4 regions of the Vibrio palustris genome follow, and region 2 is predicted to be linked to each of the others. Evidence: predicted binding sites of a transcription regulator. Region 2 holds the regulator's gene; each other region holds the start of a gene.
What was found. The regulator PurR, encoded in region 2, represses purine synthesis genes. The targets are predictions, from matches to a motif close to TNANGNAAACGTTTNCNTNA.
Positions count from the first base shown of each region.

Region 1: the regulator PurR is predicted to act here: its motif matches at 2,219-2,238, upstream of purM (phosphoribosylformylglycinamidine cyclo-ligase).
Region 3: the regulator PurR is predicted to act here: its motif matches at 3,147-3,166, upstream of purL (phosphoribosylformylglycinamidine synthase).
Region 4: the regulator PurR is predicted to act here: its motif matches at 2,542-2,561, upstream of OCU30_RS11470 (uracil-xanthine permease family protein).

Region 1 covers NZ_AP024887.1:664,333-669,424, reverse strand. The annotation lists gene smrA (DNA endonuclease SmrA) at 1-257, shown strand, start outside; gene rluF (23S rRNA pseudouridine(2604) synthase RluF) at 351-1,334, shown strand; gene upp (uracil phosphoribosyltransferase) at 1,423-2,049, opposite strand; gene purM (phosphoribosylformylglycinamidine cyclo-ligase) at 2,299-3,339, shown strand; gene purN (phosphoribosylglycinamide formyltransferase) at 3,343-3,981, shown strand; gene OCU30_RS03200 (class II glutamine amidotransferase) at 4,052-4,894, opposite strand; gene lpcA (D-sedoheptulose 7-phosphate isomerase) at 4,966-5,092, opposite strand, start outside.
Region 2 covers NZ_AP024887.1:1,135,256-1,140,347, forward strand. The annotation lists gene glgA (glycogen synthase GlgA) at 1-640, shown strand, start outside; gene OCU30_RS05505 (alpha/beta fold hydrolase) at 779-1,603, shown strand; gene OCU30_RS05510 (putative signal transducing protein) at 1,600-1,923, opposite strand; gene OCU30_RS05515 (TfoX/Sxy family DNA transformation protein) at 2,029-2,616, opposite strand; cyclic di-GMP riboswitch class I at 2,728-2,826, opposite strand; gene purR (HTH-type transcriptional repressor PurR) at 2,982-3,983, opposite strand; gene torR (two-component system response regulator TorR) at 4,432-5,092, shown strand, end outside.
Region 3 covers NZ_AP024887.1:1,842,524-1,847,615, reverse strand. The annotation lists gene OCU30_RS08695 (LysR family transcriptional regulator) at 1-88, shown strand, start outside; gene tadA (tRNA adenosine(34) deaminase TadA) at 141-686, shown strand; gene mltF (membrane-bound lytic murein transglycosylase MltF) at 1,281-2,846, opposite strand; gene purL (phosphoribosylformylglycinamidine synthase) at 3,319-5,092, shown strand, end outside.
Region 4 covers NZ_AP024887.1:2,449,128-2,454,219, forward strand. The annotation lists gene recG (ATP-dependent DNA helicase RecG) at 1-1,799, shown strand, start outside; gene OCU30_RS11465 (hypothetical protein) at 1,890-2,456, shown strand; gene OCU30_RS11470 (uracil-xanthine permease family protein) at 2,733-4,103, shown strand; gene envZ (two-component system sensor histidine kinase EnvZ) at 4,178-5,092, opposite strand, start outside.

The DNA of each region.
Region 1 (5,092 bases), 470 kb from region 2:
TATTAGCCTTCTTTAAGCAATGTCTGCGTTTAGAGTTACGCACCGTCATGATCGTGCATGGCAAAGGAGAGCGTTCAAACCCTCCTGCGCTTATCAAAAGCTACGTCGCCTATTGGTTACCACAGATCAACGATGTGCAATGTATGCATAGCACACAACAATACCATGGCGGCACTGGCGCAGTTTACGTTTTATTAAAAAAGACGCCACAGCAAAAATTAGAAAACAAAGAGCACCATCAAAAACGTCTTGGCTAAATACCGAGACCTGTTAGAATGCGCGCTCTTTTAAAACGTACACGTCCATGTGAGGTGTCACGTATTATCCCGATGAAATTTTGAGGAGATCCCATGTCAACACTCGCCGAGAAGCGTCTCAATAAGTACATCAGTGAAACTGGCTTTTGCTCGCGTCGAGCCGCCGATAAACTGATCGAAGAAGGCCGAGTTACCGTAAATGGAGAGCAACCTCAAATGGGCGTAAAAGTGACGACGTCTGATAGCGTTTATGTCGATGGTAAGCCTATTGGCAGTAAAGAGAAATCCATATATATCGCTCTCAATAAACCGACAGGGATCACCTGCACCACTGAACGTGATATTCCAGGAAACATTGTCGATTTTATTGGTCATTCCAAACGTATTTTTCCTATCGGGCGTTTAGATAAACCATCAGATGGTCTGATTTTTTTGACCAATGATGGTGACATCGTTAATAAAATTCTCCGTGCGGGTAACCACCACGAGAAAGAATATGTGGTTCGTGTCGATAAACCGATCACAGAATCGTTTTTGAAGCAAATGGCGTCAGGTGTCAATATTCTTGATACCGTCACCTTACCGTGTAAAGTCACCAAAGAAACTAAATTTAGTTTCCGCATTGTACTGACACAAGGATTAAATCGCCAAATTCGCCGCATGTGTGAAGCACTCGGTTATGAAGTATTCAAACTGCGCCGCGTGCGCATTATGAATATCTCATTGGATGGCATACCGAATGGCGAATGGCGTTACTTGACTGATGAAGAAATTAATACCATTTTAGCGATGTGTGAAGGCTCCGTCAGTACCGAGGAAGCCTCTCGACAGACTGAGCACGGCCGACATATTCGCCGCGCGACCGACGCTAAGCTCTACGATAGCCGCGAAGAAAATCAACCATCGAAAGCACGCCGCAACCAAAACCCGCGTACGTTCCGTGGCAATAATGCAGATAACTTGCGCCACGCACCGAATTCAAAACGCGGTGGGCGTCCTAATTCATCATCAGTGAAAAAGTCGGACAATCATCGTCAGCACCAAAAATCCGGCGGCACGCTAAGCTTAAAAAAATAAGCACCGCATTGGCGTGTAACCACTATTAAAAAGGGAGCTAAACGAGCTCCCTTTTTTAATTCATGCTAAAACTTAGTGACTCAGCACATTACATTGTGCCAAAGATCTTATCACCAGCATCACCGAGACCAGGGACGATGTAGCCTTTCTCATCTAATTTTTCATCAATCGCTGCAGTATAAAGCTCGATATCCGGATGGACTTTTTCAAGTGCGGCAATACCTTCAGGAGCCGCCACCAAGACCAAGACCTTAATCTGGTCACAGCCCTGCTCTTTGAGTAAATCAATCGTCGCGATCATTGAGCCACCCGTTGCTAGCATAGGGTCAACAACTAATGCCATACGCTCATCGATATTAGAGGCTAACTTGTTAAAGTAAGGAATCGGCTCTAATGTCGTTTCATCACGGTACACACCCACAACACTAATACGTGCACTCGGAATGTGTTCTAAAACACCGTCCATCATCCCAAGACCAGCACGTAAAATAGGCACAACCGTCACCTTTTTACCTTTGATCTGATCGATTTCTACCGGACCCATCCAACCTTCAATGGTGACTTTTTCTGTTTCAAAGTCAGAGGTTGCTTCATAAGTTAAAAGGCTACCCACTTCTGTCGCTAACTCACGAAAACGTTTCGTGCTGATTTGACCTTCACGCATCAAACCCAATTTATGTTTTACCAGCGGGTGTTTCACTTCAACAACTTTCATTTCCATCTCCGGTGCAATTTGAATAAACCTGCGGATTATACACCGATTACTATTAATTTTACATCGCTATGTAAACCATTACTTTTCGCTATAGAGCATGAGCAATAAGGCTGCGCCAGCCTTCGAGAACGAATACGAGACTATTTTCGTAAAAAATGACGAAAAAAACTGACGCAAACGTTTTCCTTTTTGTTTTAACACTTGTAGAATATCGCCGTTTTCCAATTAAACTAGAACTGAGGATGTCCCGTGAGCGGTAACAACACTTCTCTTAGCTACAAAGATGCTGGTGTCGATATTGACGCTGGTAATGCGCTTGTTGATCGTATTAAAGGTGCAGTAAAACGTACTCGTCGCCCTGAAGTAATGGGTGGCATTGGCGGATTTGGTGCGCTATGTGAACTCCCGACCAAATACAAGCATCCCGTCCTAGTGTCAGGTACTGATGGTGTAGGCACCAAACTACGTCTCGCATTGGATCTGAAAAAACACGATACCATTGGTATCGATCTTGTTGCGATGTGTGTGAACGATCTCATTGTTCAAGGTGGTGAGCCACTCTTTTTCCTCGACTACTACGCAACTGGAAAATTAGATGTGGATACCGCAGCTGATGTTGTAACTGGTATCGCAGAAGGCTGTATGCAAGCTGGTTGCTCCCTGATTGGCGGTGAAACAGCAGAAATGCCTGGTATGTACGAAGGCGAAGACTACGATGTCGCAGGTTTTTGTGTCGGTGTTGTTGAAAAAGAAAACATCATTGACGGCACGAAAGTCGCTGCTGGTGACTCTCTAATCGCAGTCGGTTCAAGTGGCCCTCATTCGAATGGTTACTCGCTAATTCGTAAGATTTTAGAGGTATCTCACGCTGATAAAAACGAATTGCTTAATGGCAAAACCATTGGCGAACATTTACTTGAGCCAACCAAAATTTATATCAAATCTGCGCTAAATTTGATTGAAGCTCATGATATTCATGCGATCTCGCATATTACTGGTGGTGGTTTCTGGGAAAACATTCCTCGCGTGCTACCAGAAGGCACAAAAGCAGTAATTGACGGTAACAGTTGGCAGTGGCCTGCTATTTTCGATTGGCTACAAGAAAAAGGTAACGTTACACAGCATGAAATGTACCGTACTTTTAACTGTGGGGTTGGTCTTATCATTGCCCTTCCAGCAGACCAAGCGGAAGACGCCGTCAATCTTTTACAAAAAGAGGGTGAAACTGCTTGGGTTATCGGTACAATTGCCGACTCAAATGCGAATGAAGCTCAAGTCGAGATACAATAATTTATGAAAAGTGTAGTTGTTTTAATTTCAGGAAATGGTTCGAATTTACAAGCGATTATTGATGCTTGTAACTCCAGCATTAAAGGCGGTAAAGTCACGGCTGTTTTTTCAAATAAAGCAACAGCTTATGGCTTAGAGCGCGCTAAAAAAGCCGATGCAGAGCCAGTCTTTATCGATCCGGCAGCGTTCGCAAGTCGCACCGCTTATGACTTGGAATTGATGCGTCAAATGGACACATTTAACCCTGATTTAGTCGTATTAGCAGGCTTTATGCGCATCCTCAGTGATGATTTCGTCCGCCACTTTAAAGGGAGAATGATCAATATTCACCCTTCATTGTTGCCAAAGTATCCAGGATTAAATACTTATCAACGTGCTATTTTAGCTGGAGATGAAGAACACGGAACTAGTGTTCATTTCGTAACCGAGCAATTAGACGGCGGTCCGGTCATCTTACAGGCTAAAGTGCCTATCTTCGATGAAGATACTGTCGATGCATTGACAGAGCGAGTACAAACCCAAGAGCACCGTATATATCCACTGGTCGTGCAATGGTTTGTTGAAGATCGTTTAACTATGGAAAATGGTAAAGCATTCCTTGATGGCGAACCTCTTGGTATGCATGGCTACGCTGACGAGTAATCGGCTAAGCTCATAAACATTAGAAAGGTTGATGCAATGCATCAACCTTTTTTTATCGCAACCCAATGGATTACAAGGGCTCACTCGGTGCTTGGTTACCCGGCTTTTTTTCAGCAAATGGGACGTGGATTAATTCTTGTGAATTAGTTTCGACTTGTTCACCCAAATAGAAAATTCCGTATTCGCCCGGCTTCATTCTTAACCAGCGCTCATTGAGCGTCAGTGGCTGCGTCGCAATCACTGACACCACATCCGTTGGCGTGGTCTCTTCTTGAAAATTCACTTCCACTTCTTCATCGATTAACGTCGCATGGCCAAATGGCGCCTTACGCGTAATACGATATAGATGATTGGTACAATATGCCATTACATACTCACCATCGGATAACAGCATATTAAATACGCCCTTGTGTTTCAGCTCATCACACAAAGTCGCAATGTAACGAAACACTTCGAGCTTATTATCTGGTGGCGTAGGAAAGCGTGTTTCCATCGCATTGAGTAACCAGCAAAAAGCATACTCACTGTCCGTTTCTCCAACAGGACGACGTGAGCCTACTGGCAATGTCGTGTAATCCGTAAGTTGGCCATTATGAGCAAAAGTCCAATATTTACCCCATAATTCGCGGGTAAATGGGTGAGTATTTTCCAAACTGATATTGCCACGATTAGCTTGACGAATATGACTAATAACCGCTTGGCTTTTAATAGGGTATTCTTGCACTAATCGTGCAATAGGAGATTCACAACTAGGATCAGGATCTTTAAAGGTACGAAAACCACGCCCTTCGTAAAAAACGATTCCCCAACCATCACTATGTGGGCCTGTTCGACCACCTCGTTGCACTAACCCTGTAAAACTAAAACAAATATCTGTTGGCACATTGGCGCTCATGCCCAGCAATTCACACACGGTTAAAGCACTCCTTATTGGCTACGCCTCTCGCAGCTACTCAAGAGGCGAACTTCTCAATCAATAGGCGATTATTCCATTTCTTTTTCAATTAGCTGGATAACGATATGAATAATTTTAATATGGATTTCTTGGATACGATCGGCATATCCAAAATGAGGAACACGAATTTCAATATCCGCCTCCCCCGCCATTTTA
Region 2 (5,092 bases):
GACCGAATCATTGCGTTCAGGGAAACATGCATGTAAACAAGCTTTGCAACGAGCGGTCGATTTACCCGAGCGAAGTGATGTCGCTGTTTTTGGCATGGTCTGCCGTTTAACGCATCAAAAAGGTTTCCATTATTTACTGCCTATCATTGAACAGTTTTTGCAAAATGATGTACAAATGGTGATTGTGGGGACGGGGGAACCGAATATAGCCGCCACTCTACATCAACTGGCTAATCGTTATAGCGATAAATTTATGTTCGTGGAGACTTACAGTAATGAGTTAGCTCATTTAGTTGAAGCTGGGGGCGACTTTTTCCTAATGCCTTCCGAGTTTGAAGCTTGTGGACTGAATCAAATCTATAGTATGGCCTATGGTACCTTGCCTATTGTTCGTGAAGTCGGCGGGCTAAAAGATACCGTCGTCGATTATGATAAGTTTCCGCAAGAAGCGACGGGATTTGGCTTTATTGAACCGACACCACACGCATTACTCATTGTCATGCAACGCGCATTATTATTTTATTTGCAGCAACCTGAGGCACTTTTAGAAGTGCAACAAAGAGCGATGCAACGAGACTTTAGTTGGCAAGAGTCTGCGGTGCAATATGTAAAAATGTACCGCAGTGCTTTAAGTGACTAACACACTCTCATCATGCGAGAAGAGGTGACGGACTGCACCTCTTTTCTGCAGACACTTCTGTTTATTAATGACGACGTTTATCTCGTTATAGCATTGTCTATGCTATGATTCTCGGTCTTTTGTCATTGTTGGATACTCATGCCGAACTCTCTACTATTTCACAAAGCATATCATCATCAAGCAAGCAGTGAGTGGGTGGTTTTCATTCATGGTGCAGGTGGCAGTTCATCGATATGGTTTAAACAGCTTAAAGCGTATCGCCAATACTTTAATGTGTTATTAGTTGATTTACGTGGTCATGGCCGCTCAGCAGAGACGACCAGTGGTCAAGCAGGGGAGTCTTACACGTTTCGTGGCGTGTCGGGAGATGTGATCGACGTGATGGACCGACTGAATATCACCCAAGCACATATTGTCGCGATGTCTTTGGGTACTTTGATCGGACACACAATGGCCCAGTATCATCCGCACCGTATCAAAAGCATGGTGCTGGGCGGGGCAATATTATCGTTTGATTGCCGTACACGATGTTTAATTAGCCTAGGTGACTGGTTTAAAAACCTAGTCCCTTACATGCTGCTTTATCGTTTATTTGCGTATATCGTGATGCCGACGGCAAGACAGCGTGAATCGCGCTGGTTATTTATTCGAGAAGCAAAAAAGTTGTGCCAAAGTGAATTTAAACGCTGGTTCCACTTAACCCGGTATGTCAATCCAATGATGACCACATACCGCTCGTGTATGCCGAGGATTCCAACGCTTTACCTTATGGGCGACAAAGACTATTTATTTTTAGAACCCGTAAAACGATGGGCTCAGCAACAGCCAATGAGTGAGCTTGTTGAGCTCAGTGATTGTGGTCACGTATGTAATATTGAGAGCCCGCAAAGGTTCAATCATCACTCGATTGAATTTATCCATCAGCATATTACCCGTGTGCGTGAGTCGCGTGTCACAAGCTAAGCATTTTCCACCAGGGCGCTGCCACATTGCCAACAAACGGCAAAGTGCCCTTCATTGGTTTCTTGGCATTGATGACAAATCCAGCTCGGAAAGACAGTCTCTGTTGAAGCGCTCTGAAATGTTGCAATGATCGCGCTGGCATCGTCAGCCTGAAAAGTATGGAAGAGCCAAATGTATGGCATAGAGTGCTCATCCATTGGTATTTCACCACGCAGTCCAAACCACTGTTCACCTCTGACTTCACAAGCAATATTCTCTGATTGTAGTAGTCCACAGACGATATGAGCTTCGGCGGGATTATGGGTGATGTAGATCTTCATTATGAACTCCTATTACTTGCTGTTTCAGTATAATAGGTGAGGGGGATTTAAAAAGTGACAGGCAATAAAAAAGCACTCAATAGAGTGCTTTTTAAACTAAATAAATTACAAGCGTTGCATGAGTTCATCACGGCGATTTTGCGGTATCACAGACCAATGTTGGCCTTCGATTGCGCCTTCTAGAGCCCACAGCAATTCAATACTGACGGTGGTCGTATGGGTATCTTGAATGGCTTTGTAAGCTTCTAATGCGCCTTTTTCATGGAGCATTTCAACGGACTCGATCCCCGCTTTACGCAGCATACGCTCGGTTGCTAATCGTAAGTTAGGTAAATCTTTAAGCCGCGTTGGTTTTGCCTTCGCTTGAGATTCACGCTCTTTCTTCGCCACAAGCAATGCTTGCTTAGCTTCTTGCAAAATATCATTGGGATTGTCCCAATAATCTTCAGGAAGAGCAAAATATTTAGTGATAACTGGGAAACCACGTTTTTTATAAATATAGGGTTCCAAGCCTTTCGATCGATAAATCTCTGCGCAATGATCGTCTGCGCGGATGTGTAATTTATCTTGAACGACCAATGCAAACATTGTGTCATCAACAAAAATACCAAATCCGCCGAACATTGAGCGAGATTTTACGCGTCCTAGAGATTCAAACAGACGCATTGAGTTTTTTAATATAGGTTTATCCATGCCTTTAGTCTCGGTGTAATTGAGATACGCCACCAAAATCAGGTCCGAGAGTATAGCAATACAATGCATATGTTTTGTCAGTGTAACGTAAACTTGCATTGTACATATTTCATCGGTAACCCCGCTACCTTTTAGATGACAGATACTGTCATCAAGCTAAGGCCGGAGGCTTTGCGTCCCAACCTTTCGATTGGTTTGCCCTGTGCGTGACATCTGGGTTTAATATAATTATTAAGAACTTACAGCAAGGGAACCAGAATTGTTCATCAAGTTCCCTAATAATTCTACGCGAAAGTCTTTGTGTAAATTGCTATCTATTATATGTACCAACATCCATAATGACACTAATGTTAATGAATATCAATTTACAATTTCTTTACAGTGTCACGGGTGATCAATTCTGGGTGCATTTCAAATGTACGACGATCATGCTGTTTGTTTTTGATTCGCTCTAGAAGAATTTCAAACGCGTTTTTCCCGACACGACGTTTAGGCTGATGGATTGTCGTCAGCGGGGGAGAGAAATACTCTGAGAGCTCAATATTATCATAGCCTACAATTGAGATATCATCAGGCACACTGCAGCCTTTTTGTTGTAAGCGGCTCATTAAGCCCAGTGCCATAGTATCATTGAAGCAAAATACTGCGGTTGGTAGCTCATCCATCGCTAACAACTTATCTGCGGCAAGGACGGCAGTGTCACATTCAAAGTTGCCTTCTAAAATCCAATCTTCGTTGACCGTTAATTTGGCTTCTTGCATTGCGCGGCGAAAGCCACGGATACGTTCTTGGCAAGCCACTTTCGAAAATTGTCCACTCAAACACGCAATGTCGGTATGGCCATTGTCGATGAGGTGTTTAGTTGCAATGTAACCACCTTCTTCTGAATTGTCCAAAATGTTATCGGCTTGAGAATCTTCTAATCCCCAGTCCATGATCACTTTAGGGATATCTGAGTGGGCGTCGAGCATTTCCATGAGTTCGGGCGTCATGTCAGAACACATCACTAACATACCATCGACGCGTTTTTCCGCGAGCATACGTACATAATCACGCTGCTTTTCATAGATGCCACCAGTGTTACACAAAATGAGCGTATAGCCTTGGCGGTAACAGTAGCTTTCCACTCCATCAATGACTTCAGAAAAGAATTGGTTGGTAGATTGGGTCACTAACATACCAATAGTACGGGTGGTATTGCATTTCAAACTTCTTGCAACGGCACTCGGTGCGTAGTTCAGTTGTTTTACAGCGCCTAACACACGCTCTTGGGTCGTTTCAGCCACAAAGCGTGTTTTATTAATTACATGAGATACGGTTGTCGTCGAGACGCCAGCGAGGCGGGCTACATCTTTGATTGTCGCCATTGGTTTTGTCCTATTACTGCTGCTGGCTAGGAAGGGTCAGATACTGAACTCAGCCAACAGTGGGTGCTTTTAAATAAGCCGATATGTATTAAAAAAACCGCTAACTAAGAGCGGCTTGATTGGATAATTTTTATTTTCAAACTAGCTGTGATTCTAGACTGCTCTCTGCAGCGCCGCAATGAAAAATTCATATTTGTTATATGTACTCCATGTCCACGATCTTTTCGTTAGTGGGTTAAGCGGATAAAAAGAAGCGACTCTTGGCCGTAGTGAGTTGCCACGCAACCCTCCTCGGTTTGGCGTCTTTATGGTCGCTATTGGATGAAAACCGAGGATTAGATTGTTTTGAATCAATAAAGGATAAGGTTTTAAAGCGTAACGCTAGAATTATTACGGACTATGAATAGAATGAAATCAGTGTGTATAGAACCGGAAATCAGTAGCGCTTATGAATTATCCGTTATTAGTTGTAGAAAGTGAGCAAGAGACGCGGCTTATTTTGGTCGATTACTTCCAACAGGAAGGATACGACGTGCTGTCGGCTGAGACCGGTATAGAAATGCGTGAACACCTAGATCGACAAGATTTTGATGTGGTTTTATTGGATGCACAATTATTATCTGGTGATAGCTTAATGATTACAAGAGAGCTACGCAGTCGATCCGATATGGGGATCATTCTATTAAACGGTCGAGAAGATAACATTGACAAAATTATTGGCTTAGAAATGGGCGCAGATGATTATATTGCTAAGCCATTTGAGCTGAGAGAACTTTTGGTTCGAGTGAAAAATTTAATGTGGAGAGTGTCTCGTTCACGTGAGCATGCTCCTTTAACTCAGCATGTCGATTGCCAACAAATCCAATTTGGTGATTGGTTTTTTGATATTCAACGTCGCTCGTTAAGCCAGCATGGTGAACCGATCAAGTTAACTAAGGCGGAATATGAGTTGTTAGTCGCGTTAGCATCGAATCCCCATCAAGTTCTCACTAGAGAGGCCATTTTAAACATGATTAGCCATCGTGTTGATACGCCAAATGACCGAACGATTGATGTATTAATACGGCGGTTACGTTCGAAAATGGAATGTGATCCGAAAACCCCACAAA
Region 3 (5,092 bases), 710 kb from region 2:
GGTATGGGCATTATATCCGGAGAATCGGTTATTATCCCCTAAAGTGCGATTATTGCTTGATTACCTCTCAGACAATCTAGAGGTGTAGCTTTAACAGAGATTGGTTATAATGCGCAGCCCAATAATGAAGGTACCCCAGTATGACGGACTCTGACACCGCATTTAGTGAACAAGACCAGCAATTTATGCAGCGTGCAATGCAACTTGCCCATCAAGCGGAGCTGGCTGGAGAAGTGCCAGTGGGGGCGGTATTGGTGAAAGACGGGGTAATCATCGCGGAAGGTTGGAATCGCTCGATCAGCGACCACGATGCTACCGCTCATGCTGAAATTCAAGTGATTCGTCAAGCTGGGCAAGTCCTCAATAATTACCGCTTATTAGAGACAACGTTGTATGTCACATTAGAGCCATGCCCAATGTGCGCCGGCGCGCTATTGCATAGCCGAGTAAAGCGGATTGTCTATGGCGCACCAGATCTCAAGGCTGGCGCAGCGGGCACAGTATTAAATTTGTTTGAAAATGATGCAGCATATCATTATGCGTGTGTTGAATCTGGCTTATTGGCTGACGAATGCCGTGCACAGCTACAGGCATTTTTTAAGCGTCGTCGTAAAGAAATTAAAGCTAAAAAACAACAAGAGCAAATGCGGCTAGGATTAAGCCAAAACTCTGAGAACAAACAATAAGACAGGTTGTTTATCTTGGTATGAGTATCTTGGTATGAGTATATGGGGGGATGTGCAAACACCTGTATCCATCTCCTCGATGTTGATGTTTGCACTGCGGTGATTAACAACTCATAAGGACATAAGAGTTGTGACGCTCGAAAATTTTACGTTTGTTATTCGTTTGCATTCTACGGCGTCGGTTAGCAGCTGTTGCTTGTTTTTTGAATAATTTTGATTGTTTACGTTTCAACATAAAACAACCTCCTATACGTCTAATTTCATCTATATTGATCTCTTCTCGCGTCTTGGCGCGTTCTTGTTTGCTTGATTTTTTGAATCAATCCGCCGTGATATGCCAAGTAAAGCCATGATGCGTTTAGTCGTGTTTGTTTGCATAAATCGAAGCATTCATCAAACAAAAAACGACATGCACATCATTGCTGCCATCGTCGACATATCAATGAGATGATGAGTTGAGATAAAGGGTATCTGCGGTTAATCACACGTTCTCAGCATTGGAGTATGACCCTTGCTATGACGAGAACTTTCTACTGTTTTAGGGCTTTTCAGTAGAAAGATCAAGTGATAATTTCGTGACGACACAGACCCGTTTTATTGTTTCTCTGCTTGGCTCACAGTTTTAGGATGAGCGGCGTCTTTATCATTGTCCGTGTCCGTGTCCGTGTCTGAATTGTCATCTTCAAGATCTTCAGGTAGTGGTGTCACGTCGATGACTTTTAAATCGTCAGTATTACTATCACTTGAAATGATAGTGTTTTGCTCTAAGTGGCCAACAATACTTTGATAGTAGCGTCGAATGTTTTCGACATAGACTAAGGCTTCATCACCACGAGCATAGCCATAAGTCGTATGAGTAAAGTACTTCTTCTGACGTAATTGTGGTAATCGGTCTTTGACATCCCCCCAGGAATTTGGATCACCGCCTTGCTCACGTGTTAAACGTCGCGCATCCATCATATGCCCATATCCTACGTTGTAGGAGGCGAGTGCAAACCAAATCTTTTCATGTCGAGAAATAGAATCTGGTATACGGTTGACCATTCGGTCTAAATACTTGACGCCACCACGGATCGATTGTTCTGGGCTTAAACGGTTTCTGACTCCAACACTACGAGCCGTAGGTAAGGTTAACATCATCATGCCACGCACTCCCGTCGGCGATTTAGCGCGCGGGTTCCAATGTGATTCTTGGTAAGCTACAGCCGCTATTAAGCGCCAATCAAAATCACCAGAATACTTTTTAAATAGTGGCGTCCATTTGGGTAAACGGCTATCTAAAGCACGAATAAAAGCCCGTGTATCAACATAGTCAAAGGTGCCAATGTGACCAATGTATTTTTCTTCGATCGAGGCGAGATAGCCGGATTGTTTTAAATCACCGAAAAACTCAATCATTAATGCGTATAAGCTTTCATCATCTGAACGCCGCATAAACCATGAGATTGGTTGATCTTCTGTCATCTCAAACGCGACAGCTAAATTTGGATAAATACGTTGTGCGAGTGACACTTGTACGGAATCGGCGACGGTAAACTGTAAATCTTTTTTCGATACTTGGCGTAATAAATCGTTGATATCACTATTTTTATCGACTTTAAATTCAAAACCTGGATGACTATGTTGAATATCCGCGAGGGTTTTTTCAAAGTGTGAGTCTTTGACGACATGAATGACGGATGCGTCATCTTGATTTTGTTTAAGCTGAGCTTGATGGCGAATTAACTGATTGATGTTTCTTGGGCGCCATTGGCCTTTACGGTAGATCAACTGTTGTGACACGTAGTAATAAGCTGGCCCGGCACGAAAATGCTTTAAGCGTTGCTCTGATTGACTTAACCCTGCAGCGATAATATCTATTTCACCGTTTTTTAGCGCAGGAAACAGGCTTGCGAGGCGGTAGGCCGGTTTAATCTCTAATTTGACCCCGAGCTCTCGGGCAAACTCACGGGTCAGTTCATAGTCTAGGCCGGCAGGCCCATCTGGACCAATATAATACGACAATTGGTTATTTAAAGTTCCTACGCGCAAAACGCCGCGTTCGCGGATTTGGTCCAATTCGCTTTTTGGCTCTGAATCAATTTGGCAGCCGGATAGAATGACTGAAAAAAGCATTAAGGCTAGGCAGCGTTGCAAAGTGTTGGAGAAGAGCGTTGTCATGAATTTGAGATCTCTCGCGGCTAATATGGACTTTATATCAAAGTCGGCTCATTTGGCAAAGTTCTGACAATTCAATACGCCAGATATGTTCCACCATTATACCAATTCACTGAAATTTTTGTGATTTTCTCAAACATTTTGTGCCAAGCCCCGTGAATAGTGATGATAGCGGTATGTAAGCGCGATTTTTACTAGGAATATTGCGGTTTATAACCTTCAACTCTTTGCCATTTTGCTACCCCATATCAAGGGGGTTATAAATGCAGCAAAATGGGTGGATTTCAAACTTCAGCAAAAAAATGACGCAAACGGTTGCTTTTAGTGTTACGTCACAAAAAAAAATCCTCTATAATGCACCGCATTCAACGAGGTTAAATCGCGATTTAGTTCAATAAAAAATAATAAACAACTGTTTTTTATTGAATTTATTCCGATTTCTATCACACTCACTAGTCAATAGAGACCTAAGCACATGAGAATTTTGCGTGGTTCCCCAGCTCTTTCTGAGTTTCGTGTACAAAAGTTACTTGAAACTTGTCGTGAACAACAGCTCCCTGTCACTGAAATCTATGCTGAGTTTATGCACTTTGCTGAGCTCAATGCTGATCTTGCTGATCAAGAAGTAGAAAAGTTAGCCAAACTGCTGACCTACGGCCCAACGATTCAAGAGCATGAACCGCAAGGCTTACGTCTACTTGTTACACCTCGCCCTGGTACTATCTCTCCTTGGTCGTCAAAAGCAACGGATATTGCCCATAACTGTGGGTTAAGTGCTGTTGAGCGTTTAGAGCGTGGTACGGCTTATTATGTGACGTGTGAAACGGCTTTGTCAGAAGCACAAGAAGTGACACTTAAAGAATTACTTCACGATCGCATGATGGAAGTGGTTTTCAGTGATTTTTCTCAAGCAGAAGCATTATTTCGTCACGCCGAGCCAGCACCTTTAACCCCAGTCGATATTCTTGCTGGTGGGCGTGCGGCGCTTGAAGAAGCGAACGTTTCTCTTGGTTTAGCGCTGGCGGAAGATGAAATCGATTATTTGGTTGAAAGCTTCATTACGCTGGATCGTAACCCAACGGATATTGAGTTGATGATGTTTGCGCAGGCGAACTCTGAGCATTGCCGTCATAAAATCTTTAATGCCGATTGGACGATTGATGGTGAGAAACAAGATAAATCCTTGTTCAAAATGATTAAAAACACCATGGAGATGCATCCAGATTACGTGCTTTCAGCGTATAAAGATAATGCCGCGGTCATGGAAGGCTCGAAAGTCGGCCGTTTTTTTGCTGATTCTAAAACGGGTCAATATGGTTACACTCATGAAGATGCTCACATTTTGATGAAGGTGGAAACGCATAACCACCCAACGGCCATTTCACCATGGCCAGGAGCATCGACTGGTTCCGGCGGTGAGATTCGTGATGAAGGCGCGACAGGGATTGGCGGTAAACCGAAAGCTGGGTTGGTTGGCTTTACGGTTTCTAACTTACGTATTCCTAATTTTGAGCAGCCATGGGAAAGCGATTTTGGTAAACCAGGTCGTATTGTTAACGCGTTAGATATCATGCTGGAAGGCCCATTAGGTGGCGCTGCGTTTAACAACGAATTCGGTCGTCCAAATTTATTAGGTTACTTCCGTACTTACGAAGAAAAAGTCACATCGCATGCCGGTGAAGAAATTCGTGGTTACCACAAGCCAATTATGATTGCTGGTGGTATGGGCAACATCCGTGATAATCATGTTCAGAAAAAAGAGATTCCTGTCGGTGCGAAACTGATTGTATTGGGTGGCCCTGCCATGAACATTGGTTTGGGCGGTGGCGCTGCGTCGTCGATGGCATCAGGCCAATCTGCCGAAGATCTTGATTTTGCTTCAGTGCAGCGTGAAAACCCAGAAATGGAACGCCGCTGTCAGGAAGTGATTGACCGCTGCTGGCAGATGGGCGATGACAACCCAATCGCCTTTATTCACGATGTTGGAGCGGGTGGTATTTCTAACGCGCTCCCTGAGTTGGTTGATGATGGTAATCGCGGTGGCCGTTTCCAATTACGTGATGTACCCAATGATGAACCGGGTATGACTCCGCTAGAAATTTGGTGTAATGAATCGCAAGAACGTTATGTAATGGCGGTAGCACCAGAGCATATGGATTGCTTTGATGCGATTTGTCAGCGTGAACGAGCGCCTTATGCGGTTGTGGGTGAAGCAACAGAAGAGCGTCACCTTACTTTGGAAGATTCGC
Region 4 (5,092 bases), 1.3 Mb from region 2:
GCTTTTTTAACTTCAACGCTGGCATGAAAAACACCTTTACTGATGAGCGAATGGTGTATGCCTATGGAGAGATCAAACGCGGGCAGTATGGCCTCGAAATGGTGCATCCTGACTATAAGTTTTTCACTCCGGCAACGCAGCCCGATGTCGAACCAAACCTCACACCTGTTTACCCTACCACTGATGGTTTACGCCAAGCCACACTGCGTAATTTAACAGACCAAGCTCTAGCTCTACTAGACAAAGCAGCAGTACAAGAATTACTGCCCTCAGGGTTATATGATCATCAAATGACCTTGGGACAAGCTCTGCATATTATCCATCGTCCCGCGACTGATATTGATATTTCGCTCTTTGATGATGGTCGACATCCAGCGCAACTACGCTTAATCATGGAAGAATTGTTAGCGCAAAACCTTTCCATGCTCGCAGTACGTAGCCAAGGGCAACAAGATAAAGCATTACCTATTCCCACGTCTTTGGAGTGGAAAGCAGCACTATTAAATCAGTTACCTTTTACCCCCACTAACGCGCAAGATCGCGTGGTGAAAGAAATTGAAGCCGATTTAGTCCAGCCTTACCCTATGATGCGCTTAGTACAAGGCGATGTCGGATCAGGTAAAACCTTAGTTGCTGCATTGGCGGCCGTACATGCGATCGCGAGTGGCTATCAAGTTGCCCTTATGGCCCCAACCGAATTACTGGCCGAGCAACATGCGCTGAATTTTTCTGGCTGGTTTGCTTCCATGAACATCCAAGTGGGGTGGCTTGCCGGTAAGTTAAAAGGCAAAGCGAGAGACACTGAATTAGCGCGCATTGCCAGTGGTGAAGCGCAAATGGTCGTTGGTACTCACGCTCTGTTTCAAGAGCATGTGACATTTAATAATCTCGCATTAGTGATTATTGATGAGCAACACCGCTTTGGCGTCCACCAGCGCTTAGAACTACGTGAAAAAGGCATTCAGCAAGGTGCTTTTCCCCACCAGTTGATCATGACTGCCACCCCGATTCCACGGACATTAGCCATGACAGCGTATGCAGATCTCGAAACCTCCATCATCGATGAACTGCCACCAGGGCGAACACCCATACAAACCGTGGCTATTCCTGATACCAAGCGGGATACGATTATTGAGCGAGTTCGCCACGCCTGCCTTACGGAAGGGAAGCAAGCCTACTGGGTTTGCACTTTAATTGATGAATCTGAAGTTTTAGAAGCCCAAGCCGCCGCTGATATTGCCGAGGAACTACAAACAGCCCTGCCTGATGTCAAAATAGGTTTAGTTCACGGCCGCATGAAAGCCGCTGAAAAACAAGCCGTCATGCAAGCCTTTAAAAATAACGAACTCAACTTATTGGTCGCCACAACGGTCATTGAAGTTGGGGTAGATGTTCCTAATGCCAGTTTAATGATAATCGAAAACCCTGAGCGCTTAGGTCTTGCGCAGTTACATCAGTTGCGTGGTCGTGTCGGTCGTGGTTCCGTGGCTAGCCACTGTGTTCTGCTCTATCACGCCCCATTGTCCAAGACGGCGCAAAAACGCTTAGCGGTATTACGTGAAAGTAACGATGGTTTCGTGATTGCGCAGCGTGATTTAGACATTCGTGGTCCGGGCGAATTACTCGGGACTAAACAAACCGGCATCGCCGACTTTAAGATTGCCGATTTGTTACGAGATCAACCACTAATTCCCGAGGTTCAACGCATAGCTCGCTATATTCACGATCAATACCCTCAAAATGCTCATGCAATTATCGAGCGTTGGTTAGGAAGCCGAGAACATTATTCACATGCTTAGTATGCATATTGAATAATCTTAGCGAAATTCTGATGGGGCTGGACGGTGAAATGCGTACAATGAACATGAAATACATTATTTGAGGATGCTATGAATACCGCCACACTGATTAATGAGATCAAACAACGTATCGCTGAGGGCGAGAGCAAAGAGAAAATTTTTTCAAAGTATCGCTCGAACGTAGATAAAGAAAGCCGATTAGCGTTTCTGATTGCTTCCGTTGCCTCTCCTGAGCGCGTTGCAGAACATCGTAAATCCCATCTAACTTTAGTCAGCTTGGTATTCTTGCTAACTTTACCGATGATGTGGCTAGCCCATTACTTTGTGACGGAAATTCAACAACAAGGTGGCCCACTAGAATGGTTTTTCACCGCCTGTATTGGCTTATTATTTCCTGTCATTAATGGTTTTGGTATGTGGCGATTACGCTTGCACGCCTTCACCAACTTTTTAACTTTTGGTTTCTTGTTCATTGTCATGACAGTGATCACGATGCAACAGCATGCTATCTCACTGTCGCTGGGGATTGTCGCTGGTCTTCTCGCCGCCATCGCATTACTGACTTACTGTGTCTATGTACGTTCACTCCTTTACCCTAGCGTATCTTTAACTGGTTCTGTCAAAAAATCAGTCAACGGCAAATATCGCTTCGATTAACCATTATGAAAAATATTAATAATTGAATTTATTAATATTTTTCATCTCTTCTTTTCCTTTTTTTGAGAAAGTTATTTTTAACTCAATTAGCAAACGTTTGCTTTTGTTGCTAAAGACTCTATAATTTCGCCCTTAATTTGGTGGCACGTCCACCCATACCAATCTCGAACAGACTCTGACTAACAGCAATCACAGAGACTGTGTCTGTTCGACTTTGTTTACCCATTCAGCGTAAGCAAAGGAATTATGATAACTAGCAGGACACAACAGAAGATTATGACGACCAAAACCACCCCACGCAAAACTGAGTTGGTGTATCAATTGAATGATAAGCCGCCGATTCCACAAACCATCTTTGCTGCTATCCAGCATTTATTGGCAATGTTTGTCGCCGTTATCACACCAGCATTAATCATCTGTCAGTCTTTGGGAGTTCCCGCTGCAGAAACCAACACCATCATCAGTATGTCTTTGTTTGCTTCCGGAGTGTCTTCTTTTATTCAAATTCGGACAATCGGCCCAATTGGCTCAGGTCTGCTATCGATTCAAGGCACTAGCTTTAACTTTTTAGGTCCGATTATTGGGGCTGGTATGTCGTTAAAAGCAGGCGGGGCTGATGTACCAACCATGATGGCAGCAATCTTTGGAACCATTTTAGTCGCGTCATCGGCGGAAATTTTATTATCTCGCGTGCTGCAATATGCACAGAAAGTCATTACGCCACTCGTTTCTGGTATTGTGGTGACACTGATTGGTCTCACGCTTATCCAAGTCGGGTTGATTTCAATGGGCGGCGGATACGCAGCGATGGATAATCATACCTTTGGTAGCCTCTCAAACTTGGCGCTCGCCGGCGTCGTACTTGGGCTCATTGTCTTACTAAACCGCTCACGTAACCCATACATCCGTGTCTCTTCCATTGTCATTGCTATGCTAGTCGGGTACGTAATGGCGTACATGATGGGCATGGTAGATACATCAGCAACATCGAACAGTGACTGGGTTGCCTTGCCGATTCCAATGCAATTTGGTTTAAGTTTTGATTGGTCGCTCTTTATCCCACTGGTTCTGATTTTCTTCATTACTGCACTAGAAGCCATTGGTGATATTACGGCTACATCTGAAGTGTCTGGTGAGCCAGTCAAAGGGCCGGTGTACATGAAACGTATTAAAGGCGGTGTTTTAGCCGATGGTATTAATTCAGCATTAGCCGCGGTACTTAATAGCTTTCCAAACTCAACATTCAGCCAAAACAACGGCATAATCTTGCTCACCGGTGTGGCAAGCCGCTACGTCGGTTATTTTATTGCTGGTATGCTGGTTTTACTTGGCTTATTTCCAGGCGTCGCCAATTTTGTACAAATGATTCCAGAGCCTGTTTTGGGCGGCGCAACTATTGTTATGTTCGGTACGATCGCCGCAGCGGGAGTACGTATTATTTCTCGCGTAGACTTGGATCGCCGTGCCGTACTCATTATGGCACTGTCCTTTTCAATGGGATTAGGCATTGCACAAAAACCTGAAATTCTGCAATTTATGCCTGAATTTGTGAAAAACCTATTCTCCACGGGAATTGCGGCAGGTGGCATTACCGCCATCATTATGAACCTTATTTTACCTGCTCATAATGATGACGAAGAGGCTTAAGCTTATACGCCTTACTGACGTTAATCACGTCACAGCATAGATAAACGTCAGTAAACATGTCACTAACGGGAAGCTTAGCTTCCCGTTTTTGTATCGGCAGGAAAGCTAATCTGCACTTTTAATCCGCCTGAGGAACGATTACTCATCAGTACACGCCCCTGATGCTGACCAACAATGCGTTTAACGATCGCTAAGCCTAGCCCCGTACCTTCACTGCCGCGCGCGCGGTCACCACGGGTAAAAGGTTCAAATAGCGTCGCCACTTGCTCTTCAGGGATCCCTGGCCCATCATCTTCAACCGTCAGCCATACCATTTTACGATCAGCAGTCATACCGGATGACAAACGTACCCAACCATTGCCATAGCGGTAGGCATTGACAACTAAATTGGTCACGGCGCGCTTAATACCAATAGGGTTACCCCGCGCATTTAATATCGAGTCATTCAGCTCCCACCCTACGGTGTTTTCTCCTGCGAATGTCTCAGCAGTGGCAATTTCATTCGCAATATCGTTCAAATTCACCGCTTCAAAAGAGTCCACATTAATCGGTTTCAAGTAGTCCATGAACTGGCTAATGATCTCATTACACTCTTCAGTATCGCTGATAATGCCTTCAGCTAAATAACTGTCTTGTGGAGACATCATTTCCGTCGCTAAACGAATCCGTGTTAACGGCGTGCGCAAATCATGACTAATCCCTGCCATCAACAGCGCGCGATCTTCTTCCAAAGCCTGAATACCTTTCGACATTTGGTTAAAGGAGCGAGTGACTGACCGAATTTCAGTCGCTCCCTTCTCAGGAAGAGCCTCAGGAAACTCACCCTTACCGACTTGCTTAGCCGCTTTCTCTAACGCCAGTAATGGCCTATTTTGCAATCGAATGAATAACCAACCACCAGCCACAATCAAAAAAGCCATGATGATGCTGTTACGAAAGAGCGGAGCAAAATCTTTCTCACGTAGCTCTGATAACGGAATACGAATGAG